Regions from separate parts of the Caproicibacterium amylolyticum genome, predicted to be linked through region 2. Evidence: predicted binding sites of a transcription regulator. Region 2 holds the regulator's gene; the other holds the start of a gene.
What was found. Region 2 encodes Rex, which represses fermentation and respiration genes when NADH is low (regulators of the CRP and FNR family bind a similar motif). Its sites were predicted from a motif close to ATTGTTAANNNNTTAACAAT; they were not measured.
Positions count from the first base shown of each region.

Region 1: a site for Rex is predicted at 4,107-4,126, ahead of H6X83_RS00865 (phosphoglycerate kinase). Genes of this name have one in related genera too.

Region 1 is NZ_CP060696.1:197,658-204,472, forward strand. Features, by position in the region: gene gpmI (2,3-bisphosphoglycerate-independent phosphoglycerate mutase) at 1-1,500, opposite strand, end outside; gene tpiA (triose-phosphate isomerase) at 1,908-2,678, opposite strand; gene H6X83_RS00865 (phosphoglycerate kinase) at 2,785-3,981, opposite strand; gene H6X83_RS00870 (tRNA (cytidine(34)-2'-O)-methyltransferase) at 4,159-4,659, opposite strand; gene H6X83_RS00875 (hypothetical protein) at 4,949-5,137, shown strand; gene H6X83_RS00880 (MORN repeat-containing protein) at 5,271-6,815, shown strand, end outside.
Region 2 is NZ_CP060696.1:1,606,350-1,613,164, reverse strand. Features, by position in the region: gene H6X83_RS07680 (S1 RNA-binding domain-containing protein) at 1-822, opposite strand, end outside; gene H6X83_RS07675 (peptidylprolyl isomerase) at 1,013-1,900, shown strand; gene trxA (thioredoxin) at 1,955-2,275, shown strand; gene pyrG (CTP synthase) at 2,445-4,055, shown strand; gene H6X83_RS07660 (redox-sensing transcriptional repressor Rex) at 4,152-4,814, opposite strand; gene H6X83_RS07655 (NADP-dependent isocitrate dehydrogenase) at 4,907-6,115, opposite strand; gene H6X83_RS07650 (TraX family protein) at 6,153-6,815, opposite strand, start outside.

The sequences.
Region 1 (6,815 bases), 1.4 Mb from region 2:
CTTGCCGGTCATTTCCTTCGGTTGCTTTAAGCCCATAATCTGCAGCATGGTGGGAGCAATGTCTGCTAGGCAGCCGCCCTCGCGCAGTTTGCAGGGGTAACCGACAACACAGAACGGAACCGGATTGGTGGTGTGTGCGGTAAAGGGCTTGCCGTCCTTTTCCATCATCTTGTCCGCGTTGCCGTGGTCAGCAGTGATGAGCGCTACGCCGCCCATGTCGGCGATTGCGTCTGTAACTTTGCCGACGCAGGTGTCAACGGTTTCCACAGCCTTGACAGCGGCTTCAAATATGCCGGTGTGGCCAACCATGTCGCAGTTCGCAAAGTTCAGAATAATCATATCGTACTTGCCGGAGTGAATGGCATCCACCAGTTTCTCGGTGACTTCCGGTGCGCTCATTTCCGGCTGGAGGTCATAGGTTGCAACTTTCGGGGACTTTACCAGAATGCGGTCTTCACCCGCGTATGGTTCTTCGACACCGCCGTTAAAGAAAAATGTCACATGGGCATACTTCTCGGTTTCGGCAATGCGCAGCTGCTTCATGCCCTGATTGGAAATGTACTCGCCAAGGGTGTTGGTCAGCTTTTCCGGCGGGAAGGCGACCGTTACATTCGGCATTTCCGCGTCATATTGGGTCATTGTAACGTAAGTGACCGGGAAGAAGCCGTTTTTACGCTCGAAGCCGTCAAATGCACTGTCCACAAAGGAACGGGTGATCTGGCGGGCGCGGTCAGGACGGAAGTTTGCAAAGATGATGGAATCGTTTGCCTTAATCGTACCTTCTTTATCGATTACGGTCGGCAGGACAAATTCATCAGTGGTGTCTTTGTCGTAGGAGTTCTGAATTGCTTCTTCCACAGTAGCGGCTGTTTCACCAACGCCGTACACCATTGCGGAGTAAGCTTTGTTCAGACGGTCCCAGTTCTTGTCACGGTCCATCGCGTAATAGCGGCCGGAAACCGTGGCAATTTTGCCGATGCCGATTTCTTTCAGCTTTGCATCGCACTGTGCGGCGAAATCCTTGCCGGACTTCGGCGGTACGTCACGGCCGTCCAGGAATGCATGCAGATACACCTTGGTCAGACCGGCCTTTTTCGCCAGTTCGACCAGCGCCAGAATATGAGTCAGATGGCTGTGTACGCCGCCGTTGGAAAGCAGGCCGAAGATGTGCAGGGCACTGCCGTTCTTTTTGCAGTTTTCGACAGCTTTGGCGAAGGCGGTGTTTGTAAAGAAATCACCGTCCTGAATGGATTTGGTGATGCGGGTCAGTTCCTGATACACAACGCGGCCTGCGCCCATATTGGTGTGGCCGACTTCACTGTTGCCCATCTGACCGTCCGGTAGACCGACGTTCAGGCCGGAAGCACCAATTTGTGTGTGCGGGTTTGCAGCGAACAGACGGTCAAGGTTTGGTTTGTTTGCGGCAGCAATGGCGTTGCCCTCTTTCGGGGCGATGCCGAAGCCGTCCATGATCATAAGGATAACCGGTTTTTTTGCCATGTTTTTTATCCTTTCTGAGAATAAAATTAAAATTAGAAGTAACTGCTTTTCTGTGCTGCCCTTGCAGTAAAAGTTCCGCCCGCCCTTTCAAGGGCGGTGAGTGTGGGCGAAGCCCACGGCCTTAGCCCTTGACCGTAAAGCCCTTTTGTGTAAAAGGGAAAACAGGCGGCATTCCCTGCGGCGGCGAAGCCACGCCGCAAAAAAGCAACCTTAAAACAGCTTCAGAATTGCCGAAGTATAAGGGCAAGACCTAGGGAGCCTGACTTGCAGGCTCCCTAGCCTGCGAGCGCTTCTAAGGATGCTAAGGGCAAAGATCAAGAAATAAGGTCGTGGCGGGCGTTGCCCCCACATCCCTAGTCGCTTTCTCAGAAAGCGACGGAAAGTAATGTAAAGGCGGGTACTGTTTTTTAGCCCTCTGTTGCAGCTTTCACGATAGCGGCGAAGTCTTCCGGTTTCAGGGATGCACCGCCGATGAGGCCGCCGTCTACGTCCGGCTTTGCCAGCAGTTCTGCAGCGTTGCCAGGCTTCATGGAACCGCCGTACTGGATGGTCATGGCATCGGCAGCAGCTTTGTCATAAACAGCGGCAACGGTATCACGGATGGTCTTGCAGACTTCGTTGGCCTGCTCGTTGGTTGCAGTCTTGCCTGTGCCGATTGCCCAGATGGGTTCGTAAGCAATAATAATGCGGGACAGCTCTTCTTTGGAAACGCCGCCGAGTGCAATCTTGGTCTGCAGTGCAACCAGCTCGCTGGTAACGCCCTGTTCGCGCTGCTCAAGGCTTTCACCAACGCAGAGGATAACAGTCAGACCGGCGTCCAGTGCGGCGCGGATGCGCTTGTTGACGGTTTCGTTGGTTTCACCAAAGTACTGACGGCGTTCACTGTGGCCGATAATAACGTACTTTACACCCATGGAAGCGAGCATTTCAGCGGAAACTTCGCCGGTGAAAGCGCCGCTCTTTTCCCAGTGGCAGTTTTCGGCACCGACACCAATGTTGGTGCCTTTTGCGGCTTCCAGCACAACGGAGAGGTCAACGTAAGGTACGCAGCATACAACGTCGCAGCCTGCGCTCTTGACCAGCGGCTTAATGCTTTCAATCAGTGTTTTTGCTTCAGCGGGGGTCTTGTTCATTTTCCAGTTTCCGGCGATAACAGCTTTACGGATTGCTTTGTTCATGGGAATCGCTCCTTTTTCATGTATCGCAGGCAAAACGCCTGCATGATTTTAGATGGTATAAAAACACAAAAGGGACGGGGCACAGCCCCGCCCCTTGCGGCAGAAATCAGTCTTTTTCGTTCAGGCAGGCAATGCCGGGCAGAACTTTGCCCTCGAGGAATTCAAGGGAAGCGCCGCCGCCGGTGGAGATGTGGGTCATCTTGTCAGCAAAGCCGAGGTTTTCAACAGCTGCTGCAGAATCGCCGCCGCCGATGATGGAAATCGCGTTGCTGTTAGCAACTGCCTTTGCAACTGCAATGGTACCGTTTGCAAAGTTCTTCCATTCGGAAACACCCATCGGGCCGTTCCAAACAACGGTGCCTGCGCCTGCGATTGCTTCTGTGAAAGCTTTGCAGGACTTCGGACCGATGTCCAGACCCATCCAGCCTTCCGGAATAGAATCGGAAGGAGTTGTCTGGAATTCGGAATCAGCGGAATATTCCTTGGCAACCACATTGTCAAGCGGAATCAGGAACTTAACGTCCTTTTCTTTTGCTTTTGCCATGATGTCTTTTGCGACATCAATCTTGTCCTGTTCGCACAGGGAGGAACCAATGCTGTAGCCAAGTGCGTTCATGAAAGTGTAAGCCATGGCGCCGCCGACGATGAGGGTGTCAACCTTGTCCAGCAGGTTGGTGATAACACCGATTTTATCGGAGACCTTTGCGCCGCCCAGAATTGCAACAAACGGGCGCTTCGGGTCCTGCAGAGCCTTACCCATAACGGAAATTTCCTTCTGGATCAGGTAGCCGCAAACGGCGGGCAGGTAATCAGCAACACCGGCTGTGGAAGCATGTGCGCGGTGAGCAGTACCGAAAGCATCATTGACATAGATTTCAGCCATGGAAGCCAGCTCTTTTGCAAAAGCCGGGTCATTCTTTTCCTCTTCCTTGTGGAAGCGGACGTTTTCCAGCAGCTCGACCTCGCCGTCTTTCAGGGAAGCGGCAATACTCTTTGCATCTTCGCCAATAACGTCTTTTGCCATCTTCACTTCTTTGCCGAGCTTTTCGGAAAGACACTTGGCAACCGGAGCAAGGGAATACTTCATGTTGAATTCGCCCTTCGGACGACCAAGGTGAGAGCAAAGGATGACTTTCGCGTTATGGTCTACCAGATATTTAATGGTAGGCAGAGCACCGTCAATGCGCTTTGTGTCGCTGATATTGCCTTCACCGTCGAACGGGACGTTGAAGTCGCAGCGGACGAGTACCCGTTTGCCGGCGACATCAATATCTTCGACGGTCTTTTTGTTCAGGTAGTTCATGGGATACACTCCTTTTTGATATTTGGCGTAAAAAATAGAAATACATGTAGAAAGCCTTTTCGTACAGGATAATTATACAACACAGATTGTCCATTTTCAAGGATTTACCGATGTATTGCGCAAAAATTGTTGAAATTTTCACAATCTTTGCGGGAAACAAGGCAACAATTATTTGTTTTACCAATGCAGATGGTGCAGCTGTCCTTCGCAGAGCATGTCCGGATACCCCCACTGACGTAAAACTTCGTAGGCGGCAATGGCGGCGCTGTTGGAAAGATTTAGGCTGCGTGCGTCCGGATGATTGCGCATCGGAATGCGCACACAGCTTTCGGAATTTGCTTTCAGAAGTTCTTCGGGCAGGCCGGCAGTTTCCTTGCCGAATACCAGATATGCACCATCCGGATACTGTACATCAGAATGAATGTGCTGCGCCTTGGTGGAGAAATAATAATACGGGCCTTTGTTTTTTTCAAAAAAATCCTGGAGACTGTCATAATAAGAGATGTCCAGCAGATGCCAGTAATCCAGCCCGGCACGCTTGAGCTTGCGGTCATCGATTTTAAAGCCCATCGGCCCAACCAAATGCAACCGCGCGCCGGTCAGCGCACAAGTGCGTGCAATATTTCCGGTGTTTTGTGGGATTTCCGGTTCAACTAAAACCAGATTCAGTGTATGCATAATGCTTTCTCCGTTTCGCAGTATATAGTATGTGCTGTTTTCGCTTGTTTTTTCAAACAGCATTTAAACAGATTATAATACAAATTTATACAAAAGCAAAATCGGCAGGAACTTCCGCGCATGCACATGTACTGTAAGGGGAAAACTGTTTTGCAGTTGGAAAATAATTTTTGGAAGAGTCAGACAGTCTGCGCAATATTTTCAGCAGATAAAACACATCCGGGAGGGTATGCTTATGATGGGGCTTATCATAATAGGCACCGCAATTTTAACGGGGAGGGTTTTGCGTATGTTCAGAAGTACAGCGAGCATGATGAGAGGCATTGGTCTGGGCGTTGCAGTGGGCGTTGCCGCGGCAGTTTTTGCAGGAAAGGCAATGGAGAATGACCATCGGCTTCGCCGGCGGGCAAACCGGGCAAAAAGTGCAGTGACCGGCCTGATGGATGAAGTGGGACACGCGGTCGGTGCAAGGATGTAAAACCGAAACCGAAACAAAAGGCCGCTGGGCTGTGCAGAACTGCTGCATGGTTCAGCGGCCTTTTCCTGTTTTAAAAGTAAAAATGCTTGCATACGCAGTGCGGATTTCCTATAATAAAAAGGAATAACGACATATGGGAAAGAAGGGTGCCACATTGGGCGACAGAATGTTCTATTCCGTCACCAGCAGACAGCTGCGGGAGGATGACCGTGAACTGCTGGCACAGGTGCGCCGGGCTTATTTTGAGAAAGGCACACCGCAGCACGGCCGTACCGCCGCGGAAACGTTTGGCGCAGATGACACGGCAAAGTACCGCATCACCCGCCACAGCATGAAGTGGGAGCTGACCTCCGGCGGACGTACCCTGCAGCGTGCAGTGCCCGCCAGTGAGGGCGGCTACGCTGTGCTGACGTGGGATGGCGCCGGTGACTTGCGGGAAAAGGCGGGCTTTGACCGCCGCCATATCTGGCTGCGCTCTGCGTTTTACCGCGGAAACCCCAAGCGTCCGGAATTGCTGTTGGAACCGGAGGGCGAGGAGCTGAATTGCCTGCGGTATGATGACCGTATCGGCAAGTACCGGCGTACCCGTCTTTTCCCGTATCCAATGGAGAAAACAGACACCGCGCGGATTTGGATGGACAACGAGGCCGGTACACCGGATATAGAAGCGGATACCAGCGACGGCCGGTTTTACTACTGCACCAAACAGGAACTTGCCGCCCGAAAAGCTGCGGCGGCACGCCGTGATAACGCGGAGGCTGAGGATGTACCCAGTTGGGACACAACGCCTGCCGTACCGATTCAGTTCCAGTTTGTGCGCAACGAGCATGTTTTGGACGAAGCAACCGCACCGCAGCCTAATCTGGAGCTGGAAAGCGAGGACGGTCCGCTGCTGCTGGAAGTGGAGGAGCCGCATTTCCTGCCAGTGCTGGATTTGGAGGACTGCATCGTTGATACCGAACTGCCGGACGAACCGGCTGTAATTGAAGAGGATGTTGCGCCGGTACCGGTGGTTTTTCAGCCCGCAAAGGTGTCCGCCGCGCCTGCACCACAAGAGGAGCTTCCCCGTATTGAGGAAAAGGCGGATGCCCTGCGCCCCGATAAGTACATAAAAGTAAGCGAAACGGAAAACTACCTCTACTTCGGTCCGCTGCAGGATGGCAAACGGCAGGGGCAGGGCCGTACCCAGATGCAGAGCGGCCACACCGCCTACGAGGGCGGCTTCGCCGGCGACAAGCGCGACGGCTTCGGTACCTATTATTATAAGTCCGGCCGGCTCTGCTATGCCGGAAACTGGCAGCAGAATCAGCGCAGCGGCCTTGGTGTCAGTTTCAGCGCGCGGGACGGTTCCCTGTTTGTCGGGCAGTGGGAGAACAATACTCCGACCGGCCTCGGCACAGCTTTTGACAGCGATGGCGTACTTTCCTACTACGGCATGTGGCTGGACGGCCGCAGGGACGGCCACGGCACTGAATATTTTAACGGAAAAGTTTTGTACGAGGGTGCTTTCCGCAATGACTGCTACAGTGGGAAGGGCTGCCTGTACCTTTCCGAGGGCGGTACCTTGACCGGCACGTTCCGCAGCGGTTTCGCGGACGGTTCCTGCGAGGAGCGCGACGCTGCCGGCAAAACCGTGCGTACCGGCGTGTGGCAGCACGGCGAATTTGTCAGCGGCGTG
Region 2 (6,815 bases):
TTTGCATTTCAGATCAAACGTATCAATAATTACCAGTTTTACTTTCATGCGTGCGGGCAGAACGCTCTTAATATACACACTGGCCTGCTGCCCTGTGGTTACACTTTCCCGGCACTCGGCAAGTCCTGCAAGGTTAGGTGTGAGTTCCACAAAAATTCCGTATGGCTCAATGCTGCGCACAATGCCGCCAACGGTTTCTCCGCTGTGGAAATGTGCGGCGTTTTCCTCCCATGTGCCTAACAGCTCCCGCTGGCTCAGTGTAATTCTGCGGCCCTCTATGCTGCGAACAACAGTGCGGATGTCCATGCCGGTTGTAAAACGTTCCCGCGGGTGGTCAATGCGGGAAACACTGATGGCATCAATCGGCATCAGTGCAACAATCCCACAGCCAATGTCCATAAATGCGCCAAACGGTTCCAAATGCGTTACACGGGCATCCAGCACATCTCCGGGCAGCAGCTTGCTCAAGCAGTCTCGCCAGCAGGATTCTTGCGCGGCACGGCGGGAGAGCAGGGCAGTAGTGCGGCCGCTTTCCTCCGAAAAGCCGGTTATGTAAAAGCAGACTGGCCGGTTCACGCGTGAAAGAAGCGCAATATCGCGCACAGTACCTTCACGGATTCCCATAGCGCCCTCCTCCCGGGGGATTACGCCCTGCATGCAGCCAAGGTCTACAATCAGGTTGTGGCCGCTGTCACACAGAACTGCGCGGCCTTCCAAAATCTGACCGGCCCGTGCGGCTTGTGCCAGCGCTGCGGGGCTGCGCAGTGCCGCACGGTTTTCTGTTTTATCTATCCGCCAGCCCTCGGGTTCGTATCCAAACATTTGACTACCTCCTTTTTGCCGATACTTTTTACTTATATGCAGCGAATGCCCCGTGAATGACGATGGACAGGGCTTGCATTTACAGAAAGGATTCTGTACAATAAAAAATGTATATTTTCTGTCTTAGAAGACGGAGAAAGAAATCTGCAGGTTTTTCTGCGGAATATTTTACAAAGGATGAGTAATGAAAATGCAGTTAAAGAAACGTTTGGCGGCCGGTGCAGTAGCTTTGGCAGCAGCATTGACCGTAACAGGATGCGGCGGTACAGCCTCCAGTTCTTCTTCACAGGCAAAAGCTGTGTCCAGTCAGGCAAAGAGCACATCACAGGCCGCTTCCTCCGCAAGCTCCACAGGGCTGCGGGCAGATGACGGCAAAAAATTGGGATATCAGTTGGGAAAACCGGCTGCCGGCGAAGAAGTAGCAGTGTTGGAAACTACGATGGGCACTATTAAGATTCGTCTGTTCCCAGAGGCTGCACCGAAAACCGTGGAAAATTTTAAAGGACTGATTCAGAAGGGCTATTACAACGGCCTGACTTTCCACAGAGTCATCAAGGACTTTATGATTCAGGGCGGTGATCCAACTGGTACCGGTACCGGCGGTAAAAGCATTTGGGATAAAAGCTTTGAGGATGAGTTTAACGCAAACCTTGTCAATCTGCGCGGTTCCCTGGCTATGGCGAACAGCGGCTACAACACCAACGGCAGCCAGTTCTTTATCAATCAGGCGCCGAAGGTGAGCAGCAGCACCTGGAGCCAGGTCAATACTATGTATGAGCAGCTAAAAACCTATGATAAGAGCCAGTGGCCGCAGATTGCGCAGCAGCAGTACAACATTCTTGACCCGAACAAGCTGACGGATGCTTATAAGGCTTTGTATGAGAAGCAGGGCGGAAACCCGAATCTGGACGGTGCGTACAACGCATTTGACCCGCCGCGCGGTCATTCTGTTTTTGGGCAGGTTTATGACGGTATGGATGTTGTCGATAAAATCGCGGCGGTAAAAGTAAATGACAGCAACAAACCGGAAACTGCTGTAAAAATCACAAAAGCAACTATTGAAAAATATCAGGGATAGTGGTATCCTTTAGAGAAAAAGAGCGAATACTGAAACGGAAAGGAAGGATACAAAATGGCAGAAGTGATTCATGCGGACGCGGCGAAATTTTCGGAAGTCCTGAAAGAGAACAGAGTCGTACTCTGCGATTTCTGGGCTACATGGTGTAGCCCCTGCAAAATGCTTGGGCCGGTCATTGAACAGCTTGCAGAGGAGTACAGCGGCAAAGCAGCTGTAATGAAAGTAGATGTTGATGAAAATCAAGATCTTGCGGCACAGTTCAATGTCATGAGCATTCCAACGGTTTATGTTTTCCGTGACGGGAATCCGGTTGACAGCAAGGTGGGAGCACTGCCCATAATTGATTATCGAAAAATGCTGGATGCAGTCTTATAAAAACCATACAGAAAATGACTCGCGGCGGATGCAGACTTTGGCGCGGGTCATTTTTCTGTTCAGCGGCTTTTTCTTGACAAGCACAGGTTCTTCGCGATATAATCATAGTAATTGTTTTTTGTCGGGATGAGGCAAAAAAGAGAGAATTTTTAAGCGTATGGAGGATGTTATGGCAGCAAAATATATTTTTGTTACAGGCGGTGTCGTTTCAGGACTCGGAAAAGGAATTACGGCGGCGTCCCTTGGCCGTTTGCTGAAAGCACGTGGTTTGCGTGTCACAATGCAGAAATTTGACCCTTACCTGAATGTGGACCCGGGTACAATGAATCCTTTTCAGCACGGTGAAGTCTTTGTAACAGACGACGGTGCCGAAACCGATTTGGATTTGGGTCATTACGAGCGCTTCATCGACGAAAGCCTTTCGCAGAACAGCAACGTTACCTCCGGACGCATTTATTACAATGTCATTCAAAAAGAACGCAATGGTGACTACGGCGGTGGCACTGTGCAGGTGATTCCGCACATTACAAACGAAATCAAAGAACGGATCTCCGCCGCGCGTGACAATGTCGATGTTGCAATCATTGAAGTCGGCGGCACCGTCGGCGATATTGAAAGCCAGCCGTTTTTAGAGGCCATTCGTCAGTTTGCAACAGAAGAGGGCCGCGAGAACTGCATGTTCATCCATGTAACGCTGGTTCCGTACTTGAACTGTTCCCACGAGCACAAGTCCAAGCCGACGCAGCACAGCGTGAAAGAACTGCTCTCCATCGGGATTCAGCCGGATGTGATTGTTTTGCGCTCTGAGCAGCCGATTGGCGATGACATTAAGAAAAAGATTGCACTGTTCTGCAACGTTCGTCAGGACTGCGTGATTGAAAATTTGGATTTGCCGCTGCTTTATGAAGTCCCCTTGGCCCTGCGTGATGAAAAACTGGACGAGATTGTCTGCCGTCGACTGGCGCTGGATACCCGCGGACCGGACTTGTCTGACTGGATCAGCATGGTGCACACAGCGCTTTCGCTGACAGACAGCGTCAATATCGCTTTGGTTGGCAAGTATGTAGAACTGCATGATGCATATCTCAGCGTTGCGGAAGCACTGACACACGGCGGCATTGGCAACAATGTCAAGGTCAACGTACAGTGGATCGATTCTGAAAAAATTACAGATGAAAATGTGGCTCAAATTTTGAAAGATGCTGACGGTGTGTTGGTACCGGGCGGTTTTGGCGAGCGCGGTATTGAGGGCATGGTGGTTGCCATTCACTGGGCACGCGTGAACAAGGTGCCGCTGTTGGGTATCTGCCTTGGCATGCAGCTTTGCATCGTTGAATATGCACGCAACGTTATGGGCATAAAGGATGCAAATTCTGCTGAATTTGACCCGCAGAGCAAGAATCATGTCATTGACCTGATGCCGGAGCAGAAAGACGTTGAACAGCTTGGGGGTACTATGCGTCTGGGCAAATATCCCTGCAAGTTAACGCCCGGTACATTGGCAGCACGTCTTTATAACAATGAGCCGCTGATTTATGAACGCCATCGTCACCGTTTTGAGGTCAACAATGACTATCGCACCCGCATGGAAGAGGCAGGTGTGACCTTTGCAGGCAAAAGCCCAGACGACCATATTGTTGAGATGATGGAAGTAGATTCCAATTCATTCTTCATCGGCAGTCAGTTTCATCCAGAGTTTAAGTCCCGTCCGAATCGTCCGCACCCGCTGTTTAAGGGCTTGATTGCTGCTGCAAAAGAATATAAAGCGAATAGGGAATAATGAAAATAGCAAGTGGCGAAGAATCACTTGTAGATATTGATAAGTAAAAAGAAGCTGCTGCAGAAAATTTTCTGCAGCAGCTTCTTTTTGTAGATTTTATTTTTTTGTTGGTTCGTGAGAGGCTTCCGGATTGTTGCTGATACGGTAACATAGCGTCAGCAGGCTGTCATTCAGATGCACATTTTCAACAACAGCATCCGGATATTTCATAGTGATATCATAGTGACTGAAATTCCAGTAGCTGTGTATGCCGAGGGGGTACAGCCGGTCAACCGTAGCTTCCACCGCAGTGCGGGGAATGCACAAAGCAGCCATTTCAGGCTTGTTGTCTTTGCAGAAATCCTCAAATGAGGCAGTGTTCAGTACTTCCATTCCACGTATTACAGTCCCAACTTTTTGGGGAGCATTGTCAAAGATACCAATCAGCTCAAAGCCCAGCTCCTCAAAGTCCATGTGGGCTGCAATGGCACGCCCAAGGTTTCCGGCACCAAAAAGCACCGTGCGGTAGTTGTGCGCAACCCCCAGAATTCGCCCAATTTCTGCAGCAAGCTGCTCCACAATGTAGCCGTAGCCCTGCTGACCGAAACCACCAAAACAGTTCAAATCCTGCCGAATCTGCGAAGCGGTTAAGCCCAGCTTTGCGGAAAGTTCAGTAGAGGAAATGCGGGTTACACCATCTCGTTTCAGCTGATTTAAGAAGCGGTAGTATCGCGGAAGTCGGCGGATTACGGACATAGAAATATTTTCACGTTTAGGCATAAACGTACCTTCCTTCTGCGAAGCAGCCGACTGCTGCTCCGGAGGCGGCGCATATTGCGCGCGTACTCAATTTAAATTTAATGGACCTGAAATCACAGTAGTGCGTTCAGACGAACCGCCACTTCTTTCAGGAATGTTTCGGTATCAACCTTACGCTTGTTTTTCAGTGTGGAGAGCTGATACATATCGCCGGTCATGACGCCTTCTTCAATAGTCTGAATGGCGGCCTTTTCAAGTTTACAGCCAAAGTCGGAAAGACGGGGCAGATTATCCAGCTTGCCACGTTTTTTCAGTGCACCTGTCCAGGCAAAAAGGGTAGCAACGCTGTTTGTACTGGTGGTTTCACCTTTCAGATATTTATAGTAGTGACGCTGCACAGTACCGTGTGCTGCCTCATATTCATAAACACCGGTCGGGGAAACCAGTACGCTGGTCATCATGGCAAGGCTGCCGAAAGCAGTTGCCACCATATCGCTCATCACATCGCCGTCGTAATTTTTGCAGGCCCAGATGTAACCGCCTTCACTGCGGATAACACGTGCAACTGCATCATCAATCAGGGTATAGAAATAGGTGATGCCGGCTTTCTCAAATTTGTCTTTATACTCTGCATCAAAGATTTCCTGGAAAATATCCTTGAAGCGGTGGTCATATTTTTTAGAAATCGTGTCTTTTGAAGAGAACCAAATGTCCTGCTTGGTGGTCAGTGCATAACTGAAGCAGGCGTGCGCAAAAGAGGAAATGGAAGTGTCTAGATTGTGCTGTCCCTGAATAATGCCTGCACCATCAAATTTATGAATGGTTTCGCGGGTTTCTTTGCCGTCCTTGTCGGTTACAACCAATTCTGCTTTTGCACCAGCGGGTACGGTCATTTCAACGTTTTTGTAAAGGTCGCCGTAAGCGTGGCGGGCAATCGTAATTGGCTTTTTCCAGGTTGGAATGAACGGTGTCACACCTTTTACCAGAATCGGAGCACGAAATACGGTACCGTCCAGAATTGCACGAATCGTGCCATTTGGGCTTTTCCACATCTGGTGCAGATCATATTCCTTAACACGTGCAGCGTTTGGGGTGATGGTGGCGCATTTTACGCCCACACCATATTTTTTAGTTGCCTCTGCGGCATCCACGGTTACCTGATCGCCGGTTTCGTCGCGATGCTTCAGCCCGAGGTCATAGTACTCCGTCTTTAAATCAATGTAGGGCGTAAGTAAAATGTCTTTAATCATTTTCCAGATAATGCGGGTCATTTCGTCGCCGTCCATTTCGACCAGCGGCGTTTTCATTTGAATTTTATCCATAAAGGATTACCTCCGAAGTGTAAAGACTGCCGAAAAATTAAAGGACAATATATTTAATCAGTCCAAGTAAAAGCAGATGGGCGGGGTAAAACACATAGAATGCCCATTTATTTAGCTGAGGGCAGCTTTCGCCGCCGCGTCTGCCATTATAAAGTACTAAGGGAATCAGAGCCAGCAGGACACACAGCTGCATCAGAGTAAACGGAACGGCGTGTAAACTGCGGTAAGAGAAACCAACTGCCATAATAACTGCTGCACCCGCAAAAACGAGTGCCTGTGCACGGAAGCTACCGCGGAAAATCCAAAAAATCAGTGTAAATACCACACAGAAAATTGGCCAGTCACCGATTTGCGTCGCAACTGCACAGATCAACACCCCAAGCAATTTCAAAACCGGATTGGAAATTTTGTCAAAGGCACAGACAGCCAGCAATGCAAAGAACAGTGACCAAATCATTCCCATTCTAAAGGTCAGCGTACCCGTTTCGTAAAACGAAAAGCAAGGCCAGGAAATCAGAGCAAAAACGCCGAGCCGCAGCAAATATTTTCGAACGCTGTGTGTGTGGCTGTAACCTTCTACAATGAAATAGCACATACAGGGTGCGGTTATTCTGCCGAATGCGTGGAGCGTAAATCCCAGCGCGGAAAAAGTAGGCAAAAAAGCCCATGCCACATGATCGGCAAACATACAGGCAATGGC